2 regions of the Variovorax sp. M-6 genome follow, and region 1 is predicted to be linked to the other one. Evidence: riboswitches for the same ligand, from Rfam matches in the RefSeq annotation. Region 1 holds a riboswitch; the other holds the start of a gene.
What was found. A riboswitch is a leader RNA that binds a small molecule or an ion and turns the genes downstream of it on or off. The one in region 1 is predicted to bind glycine.
Positions count from the first base shown of each region.

Region 1 (8,630 bases):
CGGGTGCGCACCGCGGCATCGCGAACCTGATCAACCCGCGCCAGACGCAGGCCGTGGGCTACGAGGACTCGATGCTGTCGAGCGAAGGCGAGGCGCTGGGCGCCGGTCCGCTGGCGGGCGAAGTCATGCCCGAGCAGGCGCTGGCCGCGGGCCTGCATCTGACGGACCGCCTCGGTCCGGCCTTCACCGTGCTGGTGCTGAACATGCAGGAGCGAGACGCCTCGCTGGCTTCCGAAGTGGCGCGGGCACAGGCCGGGCCGCTGCCGGTCGCGCTGTGCGAACTGTCGCCGGGCGAGGCCGATCCCGAGGTGTTCGCGGCGCTCGGCGCGCTGCAGGGCGCCGTCTATCTGTTGCGCCCCGACGGCCATGTGGCCGCGCGCTGGCGCCGTCCGCCCGCGGGTGCGCTGCTGCGGGCCCTGGCGCGCGCCGCCGCGCTGCCCACCAAGGAGTCCGCATGACAGCCCTGCCCCCCGAAGCCCGCGACCGTGTCTACGCCGAGTGCGCCCGTGCCATCAGCGAAGCCGGCGCCGAGCGAGAATCGTTGTTCCTCGCCCGGCTCGCGCTGCTGCTGTTCGAGCAGGTCGGCGACGAAGCGCGCTGCCGGGCCGCGCTCGCGCAGGCGCTGGACGGCTTGCCGGTGCCGTCGCTGTCGGTTTGACGACCCCCACGCTCGTCACTGCGTGGACTCGCTGCCCCCCGAGAGGGCGCCGACCGCCTTGGGGCGGCCCGGCGCCGGTCGGACCCCTTACATTTCAGAACACACGAAACCAGGAGACCTATTCGATGGATCGCAGAACCCTGCTCACCACCCTCGCCGCCACCGCGGCCGCAGCCGCCGCTCCGTGGGCCCGCGCCCAGGGCGCCTATCCCGACCAGCTGATCAAGTGGGTGGTGCCGTACCCGGCCGGCGGTGGCACCGACGTGATCGCGCGCACCCTGGCCGAGGCCATGCGGCAGACGCTGGGCCAGCAGATCGTGATCGACAACCGCCCCGGCGCCTCGACCAACATCGGCGCCGAGCTGGTCGCCAAGGCCAAGCCCGACGGCTACACCATCATGTCGGCCGACAACGCGCTGCTGGCCTTCAACGAGCACCTGTTCAGCAAGCTGCCGTTCAATCCTGAAAAGGACTTCAGCTACATCGGCGCGATCGGCAAGTTCCCGCTGGCGCTGGTGGTGCACCCGGACTTCCCGGCGCAGGACTTCAAGGCCTTCCTGGCCTATGTCAAGGCCAATCCGGGCAAGGTCAACTACGCCTCGCCGGGCAACGGCTCGCCGCATCATCTGGCGATGGAGATGTTCAAGGTCCGCACCGGCACCTTCATCACCCACATCCCGTACCGCGGTGCGGCGCCGGCGATGGCCGACGTGATGGGAGGCCAGGTGCCGGCCATGTTCCTGGACCTGGCCTCGGGCCTGTCCATCATGCAGAGCAAGAAGGTGCGGGTGCTGGCCATTGGCTCCGGCAGCCGCTCGAAGCTGTTGCCCGAAGTGCCGACGCTGGCGGAAGTGGGCGTCGCGAATTCCGAGGTGTTCGCCTTCCAGGGCGTCGTGGGGCCGGCCGGCATCCCGCCGGCGATCGTCGCCAGGCTCAACGGCGACCTCAATCGGGCATTCACCGCGCCGGCGGTGCAGAAGCGCTTCAACGACTTCGGCATGGAGGCGATGCCCGGCACGCCGCAGCAGTTCGCGGCCCTGTCGCGCGCCGAATCGCAGCGCTGGGGCCCGATCATCAAGGCCGCCGGCATCAAGCTGGATTGACGGGCCCCCACGCTCCCCCACTGCGTGTGGGTCGCTGCCCCCCGAGGGGGCCGCAGGCCGCCTTGGGGCGGCCCGGCCCCGGCCTGAGCTGGCCCTCACGTTCCCCCCGCTGCGTGTGGGCCGCAGCCCCCAGGGGGCGCAAGCCTGACCCGGCTTCGGGCTACGGCTTTGCGAAGGTCTTGCGCGAGCCGTCCTCGAACACCTCGTCATCGCGCTCCAGCTTGCCGTTGGCATCCCAGGCGCGTTCGCGCGTGATGCGGCCCTTGTCGTCGTAGACCGATTCGGCGATGAGGATGCCGGCGTCGCTGAAGCGCTGGTGGGGGCCGATCGGGGTCTGGCTCAAGCGATCGCCGGCCAGATAGCGGCCGACGGCCGCGACCTGGCCGTTGTCGTGGAATTCGGTGATTTCGATCTGGCGCGCATTGCGGCCCACACCGTAGACGGACTTGCTGCGCGGCTGGCCGTTCTGGTAGTAGCTTGCGTCGCTCAGCGGCTCCCCGGCGGTGTTCCAGCGCTGCTCGCGCACCAGCGTGCCCTTCTCGGAGAACTCCTGGTCGCGCTGCTTGACCACGCCGCGCTCGCCGATCAGCGAGATCACTTCGCGGCGCTTGATTCCTTCGGAGGAGAAGCGCCTTTCGGTGCGCTGGTTACCCACCACCTCGTCCTGCGCGGCGGGCTTGCCGTTGTCGTAGAGCTCCTCGCTGCGCACCCGCTTGCCGGCCACATAGGACAGCCGCGACCGCAGCGTTCCCTTGGCGTCGAACAATTCGACCTTCGACGCGCCGCCGCCGAAGCCGCACAGCCTCGCGTCGTCGGCCACCGGCGCCAGCACCGGCTTGTCGCCGCAGCGCAGGGCCGAGAGTTGGCCGCGCTCGGTGAACTCGACCGAAGCGCGCTCGCCCGCGACATCGGCGAAGAAGGTCACGCGGCGCAGCGACCCGGTCGGATAGAAGGTGCGCACCAGGCCCATCTCGCGGCCGTCCTCGTAGGTCGCATCGCGCAGCACCTGGCCGGTGGGCGAGAACTCGCGGGCCCGGCCTTCCATGTTGCCGCGCGCGTTCACGCTGTGCTCCTTCGTGAGCTTGCCGTCCTCGTAGAAGCGCACCAGCCCCATGAAGGTGCCGCTCTGGATCTGCTGCTCGCGCACCAGCTGGCCGCTGTCGCGGTCCTTGCAGCGCATCAGGCCGGTCTTGCCCGCGGTGCTGCCGCCATGGGCCGGATTCACCGCCTGGCCATTGAGCTCGCAGTCCTGCACCGCGTGCGCCGTGCCGCCGGCGAGCAGCAGCGCGGCCACCGCCGCGCCGAAGCGCAGGAGGCGCGTCGAGGGCTGGGGTGGCGCTGCCGACAAGCTCATGCGTCGTAGACGGTGTCGAGCGACCTGAAGCCCTTGGCCTCGATCGGATTGCCGAAGGGGTCGCAGAAGAACATCGTCCATTGCTCGCCGGGCTGGCCCTCGAAACGCACTTGCGGCTTCAGCACGAAGTCGACCCCGGCCGCCTCCAGGCGTGCAGCGAGTTCGCGCCAGGCGGGCAGTTCGAGCACGATGCCGAAGTGCGGCATCGGCACCATCACGTCCCCCACGCGGCCGGTGCGCGAGGTGGCGAAGGGCTCGCCGAGGTGCAGCGAGATCTGGTGGCCGAAGAAGTCGAAGTCGACCCAGGTGTCGGTGCTGCGGCCTTCGGCGCAGCCGAGCACGTCGCCATAGAAGCGCCTGGCTTCGTCGAGGTCGCGCACGTGGAAGGCGAGATGGAAGATGGACATGTGACTTTCTGTGTCTGGTCGTCATTGTCCACAAGCCGGGCCGCAATGGCGAGCCCCGGATGCCACCGGCAAGCCCAAAAATGCGAACGCTTGGAGTAAGCTGCCCGGACAAGAACCACACTTCCGGAGCACCCTCATGAGCGACGCCAGCAAGCCTTTCGCCTTCAGTCAGTTCGTTCCGGGATTCGACTTCCTGAAGAACCTGGCTGGCGGGAGCACATCGCCCAGCGCCGTGCCCGGGCTGCCGAGCCTGTCGAACTGGGTGGCGCCGACGCTGAGCGTCGAGGAGGTCGACAAGCGCATCCAGGAGCTCAAGACCGTCCAGTACTGGCTCGAGCAGAATGGCCATGCGCTCAAGGCGACGATCCAGGCGCTCGAGGTGCAGAAGATGACGCTCTCGACCTTGCGCGGCATGAACGTGCGCATGGAAGACCTCGCCAGCGCCTTCACGCGGCAGGCAGCGCCGGCGCCGGCACCCGCGTTCCGGGCCGAGGCTCCGGCCGCCGCACCCGAACCGGCACCCGAGGCGGCGCCGGAAGTCGAAGAAGAGGCCTCGGCACCCGCGCGTGCCAAGGCCGCCGCCGCAGCCGCGACGGATGGGGCAGGCGTCGTCGATCCACTGCAATGGTGGGGTGCCCTCACGCAGCAGTTCCAGCAGATCGCCAGCTCGGCCCTGCAGGACGCCTCGCAGCTCAAGGTGCCGGCCATGGCGCAGCCGCTGGCCGACGCGGTCGGTTCGGGCGCGCGCTCGACACCGGCCAAGAGCGCCGCCAAGCCGGCGGCCGCTCGAAAGAAGGCGCCGTCGGCGACCCGCGGCGGCGCTGCGGCTGCCAAACGCCCGGCGCCGGCGCGCAAGCGTGCGCGCTGACGCCGATTCCCCGCCTTTGAGAGACACAAGAAAGCCGAGCCCATGAAGCTATTTCCTTCCGGGCATGCCACCCACCCGCAATGGCGCATGGCCGCCGGCCTGGTGCTGGCCCAATTGCGAGCGCAGATGGCGCTGCCCGACTATGCGCGCTCCCCGACCCTGGGCCTGCTCTACATCACCGACCACTACGGGGAAGACGCGCAGGAGATCCTCGATCACCTGGGCGCCGAACTGCCCGAAATCACCGACTGGACCGGCACCGTGGGGGTCGGCGTGGCGGCCAACAACGCAGAGTATTTCGACGAACCGGCCCTCAGCGTGATGCTGTGCGAGCTGCCGAGCGACCAATACCGCGTGTTCTCGGGCGTGGCGCCGCTCGCCAGCTCGGAAACGAGTGGCTTCGCGGCCCACACCGCGCTGGTGCACGCCGACCCGCGCACGCCCGAACTGAGCGAGCTGATCGCCGAGATGGCGGAGCGCACCGACACCGGCTACCTGTTCGGCGGCCTCTCGTCCGGCCGCGTCGGCTCGCTGCAGTTCGCGATCGGCGGCAACGGCAACATCCGCGGCCACGGGGCGGTCGGCGGCGTGTTCTCGGGCGGCCTCTCGGGCGTGGTGTTCGGCGAGGGCGTGCGGCTGGTCTCCCGCGTGACCCAGGGCTGCCAGCCGGTTTCGCGCGAACGCGAGATCACCAAGGCCGACGGCAACCTGCTGCTGGAGCTCGACGGCGAGCCCGCCCTCGATGTGCTGCTGGCCGATCTGCGGGTGTCGCTCGAGGCGCCCGAGCAGGCGATCGATGCCGTGCGCGCCACCCTGGTCGGCCTGGCCGAGGCCGGCAGCGACGGCATCCGGCGCACCGGCGACCTGGGCTCCGACGTGCGGGTGCGCCACATCATCGGGCTCGATCCGACGCGTCGCGGCGTGGCGATTGCCGATGTCGCCGAAGCCGGCATGCGCATGAGCTTCTGCCGCCGCAACGCGCAGGCGGCGCGCGCCGACCTGATGCGCGTCTGCGCCGAGATCCGCGAGGAGCTCGAGCCGCAGGAGCAGACGCTGGCAACCGCCCGCGCGGTCGCGGCCGGCGAGGCTGAGGCCGCGCCGCATCCGGCACGCCGCATCGCGGGCGCCATCTACGTGAGCTGCTCGGGCCGCGGCGGACCGCATTTCGGCGCCCCCGGCGCCGAGCTGCAGATCGTGCGGCATGCGCTGGGCGATGTCCCGCTGGTCGGCTTCTTCGCCGCCGGCGAGATCGCCCGCAACCACCTGTACGGCTACACCGGCGTGCTGACGGTCTTCACCAACGATGACTGAAGGCCGGCGCGCCGCCCGGTGAAGGCGAAGTCGACCTCGGGCGCGAGTCCGCTCACGATGCGCGCGATCGACTTGCCCGAGCCGCAGGCGTGGGTCCAGCCGAGGGTGCCGTGGCCCGTGTTGAGGAACAGGTTCGGCAGCTTCGTCGCCCCGATCAGCGGCACGTTGCTTGGTGTCGCCGGGCGCAGCCCGGTCCAGAACTGGGCCTCGGCCGCGTTGCCGGCGCCCGGGAACAACTGCTCCACGCGCCGCACGATGGCCTCGCAGCGCACCCGGTTCAGGTCGCGGTCGTAGCCGTTGAGCTCGGCCGTGCCGGCGATGCGCAGCCGGTCGCCGGTGGCCGAGGTGTAGCGCGAGAACACCAGCTTGAACTCGTCGTCGGTCAACGAGACCTGGTGCGCCTTCGAGGCGTCCTTGACCGGCATCGTGACCGAATAGCCCTTGGCCGGGTAGATCGGCAGCCGGATCCCGAGCGGTGCCGCGTAGAGCGGGCTCAGCGAGCCCATCGCCAGCACGAAGGCGTCGCCGCGGATGCGCTGGAAGCGGCCCTCGTTGTCGGTCGCCTCGACGTGGTCGATGCTGCCGCCGGCTTCGCGCAGCGCGGTCACGGTGTGGCTCATGAGGAAGCGCACGCCGGCTGCCTCGGCCAGCTTGACCAGCTCTCGCGCGAAGCGGTTGGCGTCGCCCGATTCGTCCTCCGCGGTGTAGGTGGCGCCGGCGAGTTGCGGGCGGATGTGGGAGAGCGCAGGCTCGAGCTTCACCGCCTCGTCGGCCGAGATCACCCTCCGGTCGCAGCCGAGCGCGCGCATCTGCTCGGCCGGCTTCAGCGCCGCGTCGAACTCCTTCTGCGTCGTGTAGAAATGCAGGATGCCCTGGGTGCGCTGGTCGTAGTCCAGGCCGGTGTCGCGCCGCAGCTGCTGCAGGGTGTCGCGGCTGTAGGTGCCAAGGCGCACGATCTGCTCGATGTTGTGGCGGGTACGCGCCGGCGTGCATTCGCGCAGGAACTGCAGGCCCCAGAGCCACTGGCGCATGTCGGCGCGGATGCGGAACAGCAAGGGCGCATCTTCCTTGCCGAGCCATTGCAGCACCTTGAGCGGTGCACCCGGATTGGCCCAGGGCTCGGCATGGCTGACCGAGATCTGGCCGCCGTTGGCGAAGCTGGTTTCCGCCGCCGGCGTGGCCTGGCGGTCGATCACGGTCACTTCGTGGCCGAGTTGCTGGAGGTAGTAAGCCGAAGTCACGCCGAGCAGGCCGGCGCCAAGAACGATCACGCGCATATCGAGAACCCTTGAAGGTTGCAGCGCTTGAACGCAACGGAGACGGAATGCTGTCGACAACGAGAGCAACCGGACCGAGAGTCCAAGTTGCCGCTCCCCCTGTCCTCGGTACCTGAGAGATTCACCCGCTGCGCCCGCAACGGGTTTGCTCCTTCGGTGCACCACGCGCACATTCAAGCGGCGTGATGGCTCTCCAGACGGCTTTGACAGTGAACTGCAGTACAGGCTCATCGAGTGAGCCGACCTGAGCGTTTATGGGAGTTTGCGCCTTCGGTGGGGCCCGTGGGCCCGCTCTCCTGCAGTGCGCGGATTGTAGCGGCGCACGGCAGAAACGCGCTAGGGGCGCCTGAAGGCGAAGTCGAGCTCGGGCCGCAGGCCGCTGACGATGCGCGCGATCGACTTGCCCGCGCCGCAGGCATGGATCCAGGTTCGGGTGCCGGGCGCGGTATTCAGGAACAGGTTGGGCAGGCGGGTCTTGCCGATCATCGGCAGCCGGTTCGGGCTGACCGCATGCATGGCGGTTTCGAAGCGGGCCTGCGCGGCGTCGGCGACGCCGGGCAGCAGCATTTCGGTGCGGCGCACGATCGCCTGGAAGCGGTCCGAGTCGGGCTCGGCCTCCTCGTCGAGCCCGGCCCGCACGACGGCCTGGACCCGCAGCTGCTCGCCGGCCGCCGTTTCGATGCGCGTGATGCGCAGCTTGCCCTGCCGGTCGCGCAGCGCGATGCGCGGTGCCTTCGCCGGCTGCAGGATCGGCATGGTGACGATGTACTCGCGCACGAAGCGCAGCGGCATATCGATGCCCAGGTCTTCGGCATGCGGCACGCTCGAGGCCCCCAGCGCCAGCACGTAGGCCTGGGCGCGCAGCGTGGCGGGCTGGCCGGCGGCATCGAGCAGTTCGACGTGGTCGACGCGGCCGTCGCGCTCCTCGAGCGAGACCACCGTGTGCCGGGTCATGAAGCGCACCCCCGCCGCTCGGCAGAGGAACACCAGGCTGGCCGCGAACTGCGTCGGATCGCGCACCGGATCCTCGAGCGCGTAGGTCGCCCCGGCCAGCTTGCCGCGGATCGCCTGCAGCGCCGGTTCGATGCCGATGGCTTCGTCGGCCGACAGCAGACGTTCCTCGCAACCGAGCCTCGACCAATGGGCCGCACTGGCCGTCCGCACATGAAAGGCCGCGGGGTCGGTAAAGAGGTTCAGGAGGCCGGCCGTCCGCGGCCCCTGCGGCATGCCGGCTTCGTCGCGCAGCGCCCGAGCGCTCTTGCGGCTGTAGGCGGCCAGGCGCACGAGATGGTCGAGAGGATCGCGTTTCGACGGCGTGCCCATGGCCTCGTCGAGCAGGCGCGTGAGCCGGCGGCGCATGCCCTTGCACATCCTGGCCCAGCGTTGGGCGCCCCGGGGCGCTGCGGGTCCGGGCCGCGTGGCCGGTGGGTTCGCGTCCGCAGGCGCCGCCAGGCCGCGCGCCTTGGCCGCGGGCGTGGCGTGCCGATCGACCACGGTCACTTCATGACCGAGCTGCTGAAGGTAATAGGCCGAGGTCACGCCGAGCAAGCCGGCGCCGAGTACAACTACGCGCATGTCCGAATCCTTTTGGGATTGCATGAACGGCGAGCGTTAGCGCTTCCTGTGAAAGCGGCAAGACCCGGGGTTCAGAC
Region 1 is NZ_JBFREQ010000002.1:90,610-99,239, forward strand. Features, by position in the region: gene AB4Z46_RS02875 (FAD-dependent monooxygenase) at 1-458, shown strand, start outside; gene AB4Z46_RS02880 (hypothetical protein) at 455-658, shown strand; gene AB4Z46_RS02885 (Bug family tripartite tricarboxylate transporter substrate binding protein) at 784-1,761, shown strand; gene AB4Z46_RS02890 (hypothetical protein) at 1,922-3,115, opposite strand; gene AB4Z46_RS02895 (VOC family protein) at 3,112-3,522, opposite strand; gene AB4Z46_RS02900 (PhaM family polyhydroxyalkanoate granule multifunctional regulatory protein) at 3,659-4,390, shown strand; gene AB4Z46_RS02905 (FIST signal transduction protein) at 4,433-5,701, shown strand; gene AB4Z46_RS02910 (D-amino acid dehydrogenase) at 5,662-6,978, opposite strand; glycine riboswitch at 7,068-7,185, opposite strand; glycine riboswitch at 7,186-7,287, opposite strand; gene AB4Z46_RS02915 (FAD-dependent oxidoreductase) at 7,315-8,553, opposite strand.

Region 2 (8,630 bases), on a different contig from region 1:
CCTCGAATCGGTCTCGATGTTCTGGGCCTACCTGGCGCTGCCGGTGGGCGGGCTGTTCTGCGTGATCGGCATCATCGCCAACCTGATCGACCCGAAGCGCAACGAACTGGAAACCGCTCAATGACCCCCGTGATGATCACGACCATGGTGGTGTGCTTCGCACTCACCATCTCCGTCGCCGTTTCCATCGGCCTGGCCTCGGTGCTCGGCATCCAGGTCTCCAACGCGAACATGCTGATCTCCGTCAAGGAGATGTTCAACGCGATCAACAAGTTTCCGCTCGCCGCCATTCCCTTCTTCATCCTGGCCGGCAACCTGATGGAGACCGGCGGCATCTCGCGCCGCCTGGTCGACTTCGCCAAGAGCCTGGTGGGTGGCGTCCAGGGCGGCCTGCCGATGACCTGCGTGCTGACCTGCATGATCTTCGCGGCGGTGTCGGGCTCTTCGGTGGCGACCACCTTCGCGATCGGCGCGATCCTGATCCCGGCGCTGATCAAGCATGGCTACCCGGTCGGCTACGCCGCCGCGCTGCAGGCCACCAGCGCCGAACTCGGCGTGATCATTCCGCCCTCGATTCCGATGATCCTCTACGGCGTCAGCGCCGAAGTGTCGATCGGCGAGCTGTTCATCGCCGGCTTCGGACCGGGCATCCTGATCAGCCTGGCGCTGATGGCCTTCGTCTACGTCTACTGCAAGTTCAAGGGGCTGGGCAAGAACGACGGCGACGGCCGGCTCGGCGTCGCCACCGCCACCTGGCGTGCCGGCTGGGCGCTGCTGATGCCGGTGATCATCCTCGGCGGCATCTACGGCGGTATCTTCACGCCCACCGAGGCGTCGGCGGTGGCCGTGCTGTACGCGCTGATCGTCGGCACGCTGATCTACCGCGAGATCAAGCCGGCCGAACTCTATGCGGTGCTGCGCAAGTCGGTGGTGTCGTCGTCGGTGATCATGTTCATCATCGCCAACGCCGGGCTGTTCGCCTTCCTGATCACGCGTGCCGGCGTGCCCGACGCCATCGGCCGCTGGCTCCAGGAGGTGCTGCAGTCGCCGGCGATGTTCCTGCTCGGCGTCAATGGCGCCCTGTTCGTGATCGGCATGTTCATCGAGACCAGCGCGGCGATCATCGTGCTGGCGCCGATCCTGGCGCCGGTGGCCATGCACTTCGGCATCGACCCGGTGCACTTCGGCCTGGTGATGGTGGTGAACCTGGCGCTCGGCATGATCACGCCGCCCTTCGGCGTCAACCTGTTCGCGGCCTGCACGGTGGCGCGCATCTCGCTCGACCGCATCGTGCCCTACCTGATTCCGTTCGTGCTGGTCATCCTGGCCTGCCTGATGGTGGTCACCTACGTGCCCGGCGTCTCGCTCGGATTGCGCGACCTGGTCTACGCGAAGTAGCACCCTGTTGATGCGGACGGTTTCACGAAGCCGTCACGCCAGGGGTCCATGCTGCGGCGCTCGCCCACCGAACGCCGCAGCATCCCATGTTCCTCATCAAGACCGACAAGGCGCGCCATGAACTCAGCCCCGGCTGCCGCAGCCTGGGCCAGCGCGAGCGCGCCCTGCTGCTGATGGCCGATGGCCAGCGCTCGGTGACCGACTTCGGCCAGTTGTTCGGCGGCCGGGACGAAGCCGGGCGTGTCGCGCTGCACCTGGTGCGCGAAGGCTACCTGCTGGACCGCGGGCCCCTGGCGCAGGACCGCGTGCCTGTGCCTGAGCAGGAACAGCCCGCCGATCCAGCGCCGGGCGCGGCCGATGCCTTCGACGGCAAGCGCTCGCTCGCCACCACGCGCATGTTTCTTTTCGATCTGTGCGAACGCATGTTCGTACGCCGCGATCCCCTGCTGGCCGACCGGTTCCGCGAGATGCTGCGGGAGGCGCGCGATCGCGGCGCGATGCTGGCCGTGGCGAGCGGGATGCTCGACGAAATCGAAAAGGCAGCGGGCACCGAACGCGCCGAGTCGATCCGCGAGCGCATCGACCGGCTGCTGCCGGCCGCGGCCGTGCACTGAAAAACGCCGGCCGGGCGGTCGCCGATTCCCTTACACTCGCCCGGTCAGGAGAGCGTCCCGCCACGATGGGGCCGCCGAAGGCGCAGGTCCCTCGAAACACGGGCCCGAACGCTCAGGCAAAAGGACTGACGAAGCGCCCGTTCCCGGGCGTTTCCTTGCTGGAGAGAGGCGGTTCGTCGCGCAGTCGCGCCGGTCCGTCCACCGAAGGAGCAAACCCCGATCGTGGGGCGAATCTCTCAGGTAAAGCGGACAGCAGGGGTGGCCCATGGCTTCTTGCCATGGAACTAGACTGCCCCTTTGGAGAAACGCCCTTGGCCGCCGCATCCGACGATCTTCAGAAGACCCCGCTCCATGGCCTGCACCTGGCGCTGGGCGCCCGCATGGTGCCCTTTGCCGGCTACGAAATGCCGGTGCAGTACCCCGCCGGGCTGATGGCCGAGCACCGCCACACGCGCGAGGCTGCCGGCCTGTTCGACATCTCCCACATGGGACAGCTGCGCCTGGCCGGCCCCGATGCCGCCGCCGCCTTCGAGAGCCTGATGCCGGTCGACGTGATCGGCCTGGCGCCCGGCAAGCAGCGCTACGGGCTGCTGCTGAACGACGAAGGCGGCATCCTCGACGACCTGATGTTCTTCAACGAAGGCCAGGATTCGCTGTTCGTGATCGTCAACGGCGCCTGCAAGCAGGCCGACATCGCCCACATCACGGCCCGGATCGGCCAACGCTGCCAGGTGCTGCCGATGCCCGACCACGCGCTGCTCGCGCTCCAGGGACCGCAGGCCGCGGCCGCATTGGCGCGCCTGTCGCCGGGCATCGAGCGCTTCGTCTTCATGACCGGCGGCACGGTGCAGATCGGCGGCATCGCGGCCTTCGTGACGCGCAGCGGCTACACCGGCGAGGACGGCTTCGAGATCTCGGTCGCCGCCCGCGACGCCGAGCCACTGGCCCGCCTGCTGCTGGCCCAGCCCGAGGTGAAGCCGATCGGCCTGGGCGCGCGCAACTCGCTGCGGCTGGAGGCCGGCCTGTGCCTCTACGGCAGCGACATCGACCCAGGCACCACGCCGGTCGAGGCCTCCCTCGGCTGGGCGATCCAGAAGGTGCGGCGCAGCGGCGGCGCGCGCGAAGGCGGCTTCCCCGGCGCGGCCAGGGTGCTGGCGCAGCTCACGGCCGCCAACGGCGCGGCCGGCCACCTCGACCACGAGACGCTCAAGCGCAAGCGGGTCGGACTGGTCGCGCTGGAACGCATCCCGGTGCGCGACGGCTCCGTGCTCGAATCCTTCGAGGGTCTGCCGATCGGCCAGGTCACCAGCGGGCTGCTGGGCCCGACCGTCGACCGGCCGGTCGCGATGGGCTATGTGGCGCTCGCCTACGCCGAGCCCGGAACGCGGATCCAGGCCATCGTGCGCGGCAAGCCGGTGCCGATGGAAGTGAGCACCCTGCCCTTCGTTCCCGCGCGCTATCACCGGGGCTGAGGCCTCCCCGATTTTTCGATTTCTTCAAGCCAGCCATTTTTCAAGGAGTTTTTCATGAGCCTCAAGTACACCAAGGACCACGAGTGGGTGCGGCAGGAAGCCGACACGGCGCTGGTCACGGTCGGCATCACGGTGCATGCGCAGGACGCTCTCGGCGACGTGGTCTTCGTCGACCTGCCTGAAGTCGGCAAGAGCTTCGCTCAGGGCGACGTGGCCGGCGTGGTCGAGTCGGTCAAGGCCGCGGCCGACGTGTTCATGCCGATTTCGGGCGAGATCACCGAGGTCAACGAAGCGCTGCGCGCCGATCCCTCGCTCGCCAACAGCGCACCGATGGATGCCGGCTGGTTCTTCAAGGTGCGCCTGAGCGACCCGGCGCAGCTCGAGCCGCTGCTCGACGAGACCGCCTACGCGAAATTCTCCGCCGACAACTGAACCCTACGCCCCGACCGGACCCTCCCATGCCGACGCCCGTGCTGCCCACTTCCCCCTCGCTCAGCGAACTCCAGAACGCCGAGGAATTCATCGCGCGCCACATCGGCATCGAAGCCGAGGACGAGGTCCGCATGCTCGCCGCCGTCGGCTCGGCCACGCGCGCCGAACTGATCGACGGCATCGTGCCGCCGGCCATCCGCCGGCGCCGGCCGATGCGGCTGGCGCCGCCGATCACCGAGGCCGATGCGCTGGCCGAGCTGAAGGCGATCGCCGCGAAGAACAAGGTGGCCAGGAACTTCATCGGCCAGGGCTACTACGGCACCCACACGCCCGGCGTGATCCTGCGCAACGTGCTGGAGAACCCGGCCTGGTACACCGCCTACACGCCCTACCAGGCCGAGATCTCGCAGGGCCGCATGGAGGCGCTGGTCAATTTCCAGACCATGGTCTGCGACCTCACGGGCATGGCGATCGCCAATGCCTCGATGCTCGACGAGGCCACCGCGGCGGCCGAGGCCATGACATTGGCCCGGCGCAGCGTCAAGAGCAAGAGCAACGTGTTCCTGGTCTCGGGCGACTGCCATCCGCAGACCATCGAGGTGATCCGCACGCGCGCAGCGCCGCTGGGGATCGAGGTCAAGGTCAGCACCGCCTCCGAGACGCTGCCGCACCTGATGGCCAGCGGCGGCTTCTTCGGCGCGCTCGCGCAATACCCCGCCACCACGGGCCAGGTGCACGACCTGCGCCCGCTGGCCGGCCACGCGCACCAATGCGAGGCCGCCTTCTGCGTCGCGGCCGACCTGCTGGCGCTGACGCTGCTGGCGCCGCCGGGCGAATGGGATGCGGACATCGTCTGCGGCACCACCCAGCGCTTCGGCATGCCGATGTGCAACGGCGGTCCGCATGCGGCCTACCTGGCCTGCCGCGACGAGTTCAAGCGCTCCCTGCCCGGCCGTCTGGTGGGCGTCAGCGTCGACGCGCACGGCCAGCCGGCCTACCGCCTGGCGCTGCAGACGCGCGAGCAGCACATCCGGCGCGAGAAGGCCACCTCGAACATCTGCACCGCGCAGGTGTTGCCCGCGGTGGTCGCGAGCATGTACGCCGTCTACCATGGGCCCCAAGGGCTGCGCCGCATCGCGCAGCGCGTCGCGCTGTTGACCGCGGTGCTGGCGCAGGGCCTCGAGCAACTGGGCCGCGAGCTGGTCAACAGCACCGCCTTCGACTCGCTCACGATCCGCACCGGCGACGACACGCAGGCGATCGACGAACGCGCACAGGCGGCCGGCATCAACCTGCGCCACCGCCTGCAGCACCACCTGGGCGTCTCGCTCGACGAGACCACCACGCGGGCCGACGTCGAGATGTTGTGGGGCCTGTTTGCGCCTTCCGGCACCCGGGGCCCTGACTTCGACGCCATCGCCGCCACGGCGCGGGCCCGCATTCCCGAAGATCTGCGCCGCACCAGCGACTTCCTGACGCACCCGGTGTTCAACACCCACAAGAGCGAAACCGCGATGCTGCGCTACATCCGCAGCCTGAGCGACAAGGACCTCGCGCTCGACCGCAGCATGATCCCGCTCGGCAGCTGCACCATGAAGCTCAACGCGACCAGCGAGATGATCCCGATCACCTGGCCCGAGTTCGCCGACATCCATCCGTTCGCGCCGCCCGAGCAATTGCTGGGCTATGCGCAACTCGACGCCCAGCTGCGCGCCTGGCTCTGCGAAGCGACCGGGTACGCGGGCATCAGCCTGCAGCCCAACGCCGGCTCGCAGGGCGAATACGCGGGGCTGCTTGCGATCAAGGCCTTCCACGAGGCCAAGGGCGAAGGGCACCGCGACGTCTGCCTGATCCCTTCGTCCGCGCACGGCACCAATCCGGCCAGTGCCCAGATGGTGGGCATGCAGGTGGTGGTGACGGCCTGCGACGCCGACGGCAACGTCGACATCGACGATCTGAAGCGCGCCTGCGAGAAGCACGGCGACAAGCTGGCCGCGGTGATGATCACCTACCCCAGCACCCACGGCGTGTTCGAGACCCGCGTGAAGGAGCTCTGCGAGATCGTCCATGCGCACGGCGGCCGGGTCTACGTCGACGGCGCCAACATGAACGCGCTGGTCGGCGTGGCCGCACCGGGCGAGTTCGGCGGCGACGTCAGCCACCTGAACCTGCACAAGACCTTCTGCATCCCGCACGGCGGCGGCGGCCCCGGCGTCGGGCCGGTGTGCGTGGTGGAAGACCTGGTGCCCTACCTGCCCGGCCACGTCACCGGCGGGCTGGCGTCGAACGGCGCCGTCGGCGCGGTTTCCGCCGCGCCCCTGGGCAACGCGGCGGTGCTGCCGATCAGCTGGATGTACTGCCGCATGATGGGCGCCAAGGGCCTGCAGGCGGCGACCGAGACCGCGATCCTCAGCGCCAACTACATCAGCGCGCGGCTCAAGGACCACTACCCGACGCTGTACGCGAGCCCCAACGGCCACGTGGCGCACGAGTGCATCCTCGACCTGCGCCCGCTCAAGGAGGCCAGCGGCGTGAGCGCCGAGGACGTCGCCAAGCGGCTGATCGACTACGGCTTCCATGCGCCGACGCTGAGCTTCCCGGTGCCCGGCACGCTGATGGTGGAGCCGACCGAGAGCGAGCCGCTGGCCGAGCTGGACCGCTTCATCGACGCCATGATCGCGATCCGCGGCGAGATCCGCCGCATCGAGGAAGGCATCTGGCCCAGAGACGACAACCCGCTGCGCAACGCGCCCCACACCGCCGCCAGCCTGCTCGGCAGCGAATGGACGCGGCCCTACTCGCGGGAGCTCGGCGCCTTCCCGCTGGACAGCCTCCGGCAGGCCAAGTACTGGCCGCCGATCGGCCGGGTCGACAACGTGTACGGCGACCGCAACCTGTTCTGCAGCTGCGTGCCGCTGGAGGCGTACGCCAAGGCCTGAGGGCTTGGAAGCATTTTTTTACAATTGACGGTCCATCCGGCTGTCGATTTCGCGTTCGCTGCTTCGACGTCCCTTCAGAGCCCCGGAACTGCCTGGTCGATCCCGACCGGCGCCGGCCTCGAAACCGAAGGAGCAACGACATGCGATACATGGTGATCGTCAAGGCCAGCAAGGACTCGGAAGCCGGCGTGATGCCGAGCGAACAGCTGCTGACCGACATGGGCAACTACAACGAGGCGCTGGTCAAGGCCGGCGTGCTGCTCGCGATGGAAGGCCTCCATCCGAGCAGCAAGGGCGCCCGCATGCGCTTCGCCGGCAAGGAGCGCACCGTGGTCGACGGCCCCTTCAGCGAGACCAAGGAGCTGATTGCCGGCTTCTGGCTCTGGCAGGTGCGCTCGAAGGAGGAAGCGCTCGAATGGCTGCGCCGCGCGCCCTTCGATGATGGGACCGAGCTCGAGCTGCGCCAGGTGTTCGAGTTGGACGACTTCGGCGCCGAGCTCACGCCCGAGCTGCGTGCACAGGAAGAGCGGCTGCTCGCCGAAGTCGCCGCCAAGGCCTGAGGGGACACCCGCATGCAAGCCATTCTTCCGACCGCGCCCGCCTCGGGCGCCACCCTCTGGACCGGCCGCATCCTGAGCGGCCTGGTCGTCGTGTTCCTGCTGTTCGACGGCGCCATCAAGGTGGCCGAGATGGACGTGGTCAAGCAGACCCTGGCCGAACTCGGCTATCCGGCGGACATCGCCTTCGGCCTCGGCGTGCTGACGCTCGCGATCGGCGCGCTCTACGCCATCCCGCGCACCTCGCTGCTCGGTGCGATCCTGCTGACTGGCCTGCTCGGCGGCGCCATGGCGACCCACCTGCGCGTCGGCAGTCCGGTCTTCAGCCACCTGCTGTTCGGGCTCTACATCGGCCTGATGGCCTGGGGCGGCCTCTTCCTGCGCGACGAACGGCTGCGCGCGATGCTCCCGCTGCGGCGCTGAGCGCGCAACGCTATCCTTGCGGGATGAGATTCGTGATCCTCCGCAAGGCCGACCGGCGCACCGAGACCGGCCTCGACGACGGCGAGGCGCTGCCGATCGCCCCCGCGCTCCCCCACGCCGCGCTGCAGGCCAGTTCGCACGGCGTCCGCCTGCACTTCTCGGCGGACGGCCCGCGCGTGGTGCCGGGGCCGTTCGAGCACACCGAAGACCTGGTGGCCGCCTTCGGTTTCCTGGAGGCCGACTCGCTGCAGGCAGCCACCGATCAGCTCGGCCGCTGGGTGCCGGGGCCCGAAACCGGGCCCGTGCTCGAGATCCGCGAGTCTGGCTGCCCCGGCGGCCTGCCCGGGATCCTTTCGTCGGCCGCGCAGGGAGAACCGGGTCCGCGATTCATGGTGATGCTGCTGTCCGACGCGCAGCTGGAAGCCGACGCGCCCACCGCCCCCGAACGGCTCGATGCGATGGCCCGGCGCAATGACCAGAGCGTCGCAGCCGGCGTGCTGCTGGCGGGCGACGGCCTGAAGTCGACCGCCAAGGGCGCCCGCCTGAAGTTCGGCGGCGGCAAGCCGCGCGTGGTCGACGGCCCTTTCGCCGAAGCGAAGGAGCTGATCGCGGGCTTCTGGCTGATCCGTGCCCGGTCGATGGACGAAGCGATCGAATGGGCGAGTCGCTACCCCTACGCGCCGGCGCACCCCGTGGTCGAGATCCGCCCCGTGCGCGAGCCAGCGCGATAGGCGCTTCCGGATGAACGTCGCCGAGACGCATCGCGCGGTCAACGCGGTCTGGCGCATCGAGTCG
Region 2 is NZ_JBFREQ010000003.1:270,154-278,783, forward strand. Features, by position in the region: gene AB4Z46_RS05600 (TRAP transporter small permease) at 1-124, shown strand, start outside; gene AB4Z46_RS05605 (TRAP transporter large permease) at 121-1,398, shown strand; gene AB4Z46_RS05610 (hypothetical protein) at 1,485-2,012, shown strand; glycine riboswitch at 2,056-2,142, shown strand; glycine riboswitch at 2,161-2,275, shown strand; gene gcvT (glycine cleavage system aminomethyltransferase GcvT) at 2,291-3,484, shown strand; gene gcvH (glycine cleavage system protein GcvH) at 3,539-3,916, shown strand; gene gcvP (aminomethyl-transferring glycine dehydrogenase) at 3,943-6,855, shown strand; gene AB4Z46_RS05630 (YciI family protein) at 6,996-7,415, shown strand; gene AB4Z46_RS05635 (DoxX family protein) at 7,428-7,835, shown strand; gene AB4Z46_RS05640 (YciI family protein) at 7,868-8,566, shown strand; gene AB4Z46_RS05645 (RNA polymerase sigma factor) at 8,577-8,630, shown strand, end outside.
Region 2: another riboswitch for glycine. It lies ahead of gcvT (glycine cleavage system aminomethyltransferase GcvT); the one in region 1 lies ahead of AB4Z46_RS02910 (D-amino acid dehydrogenase).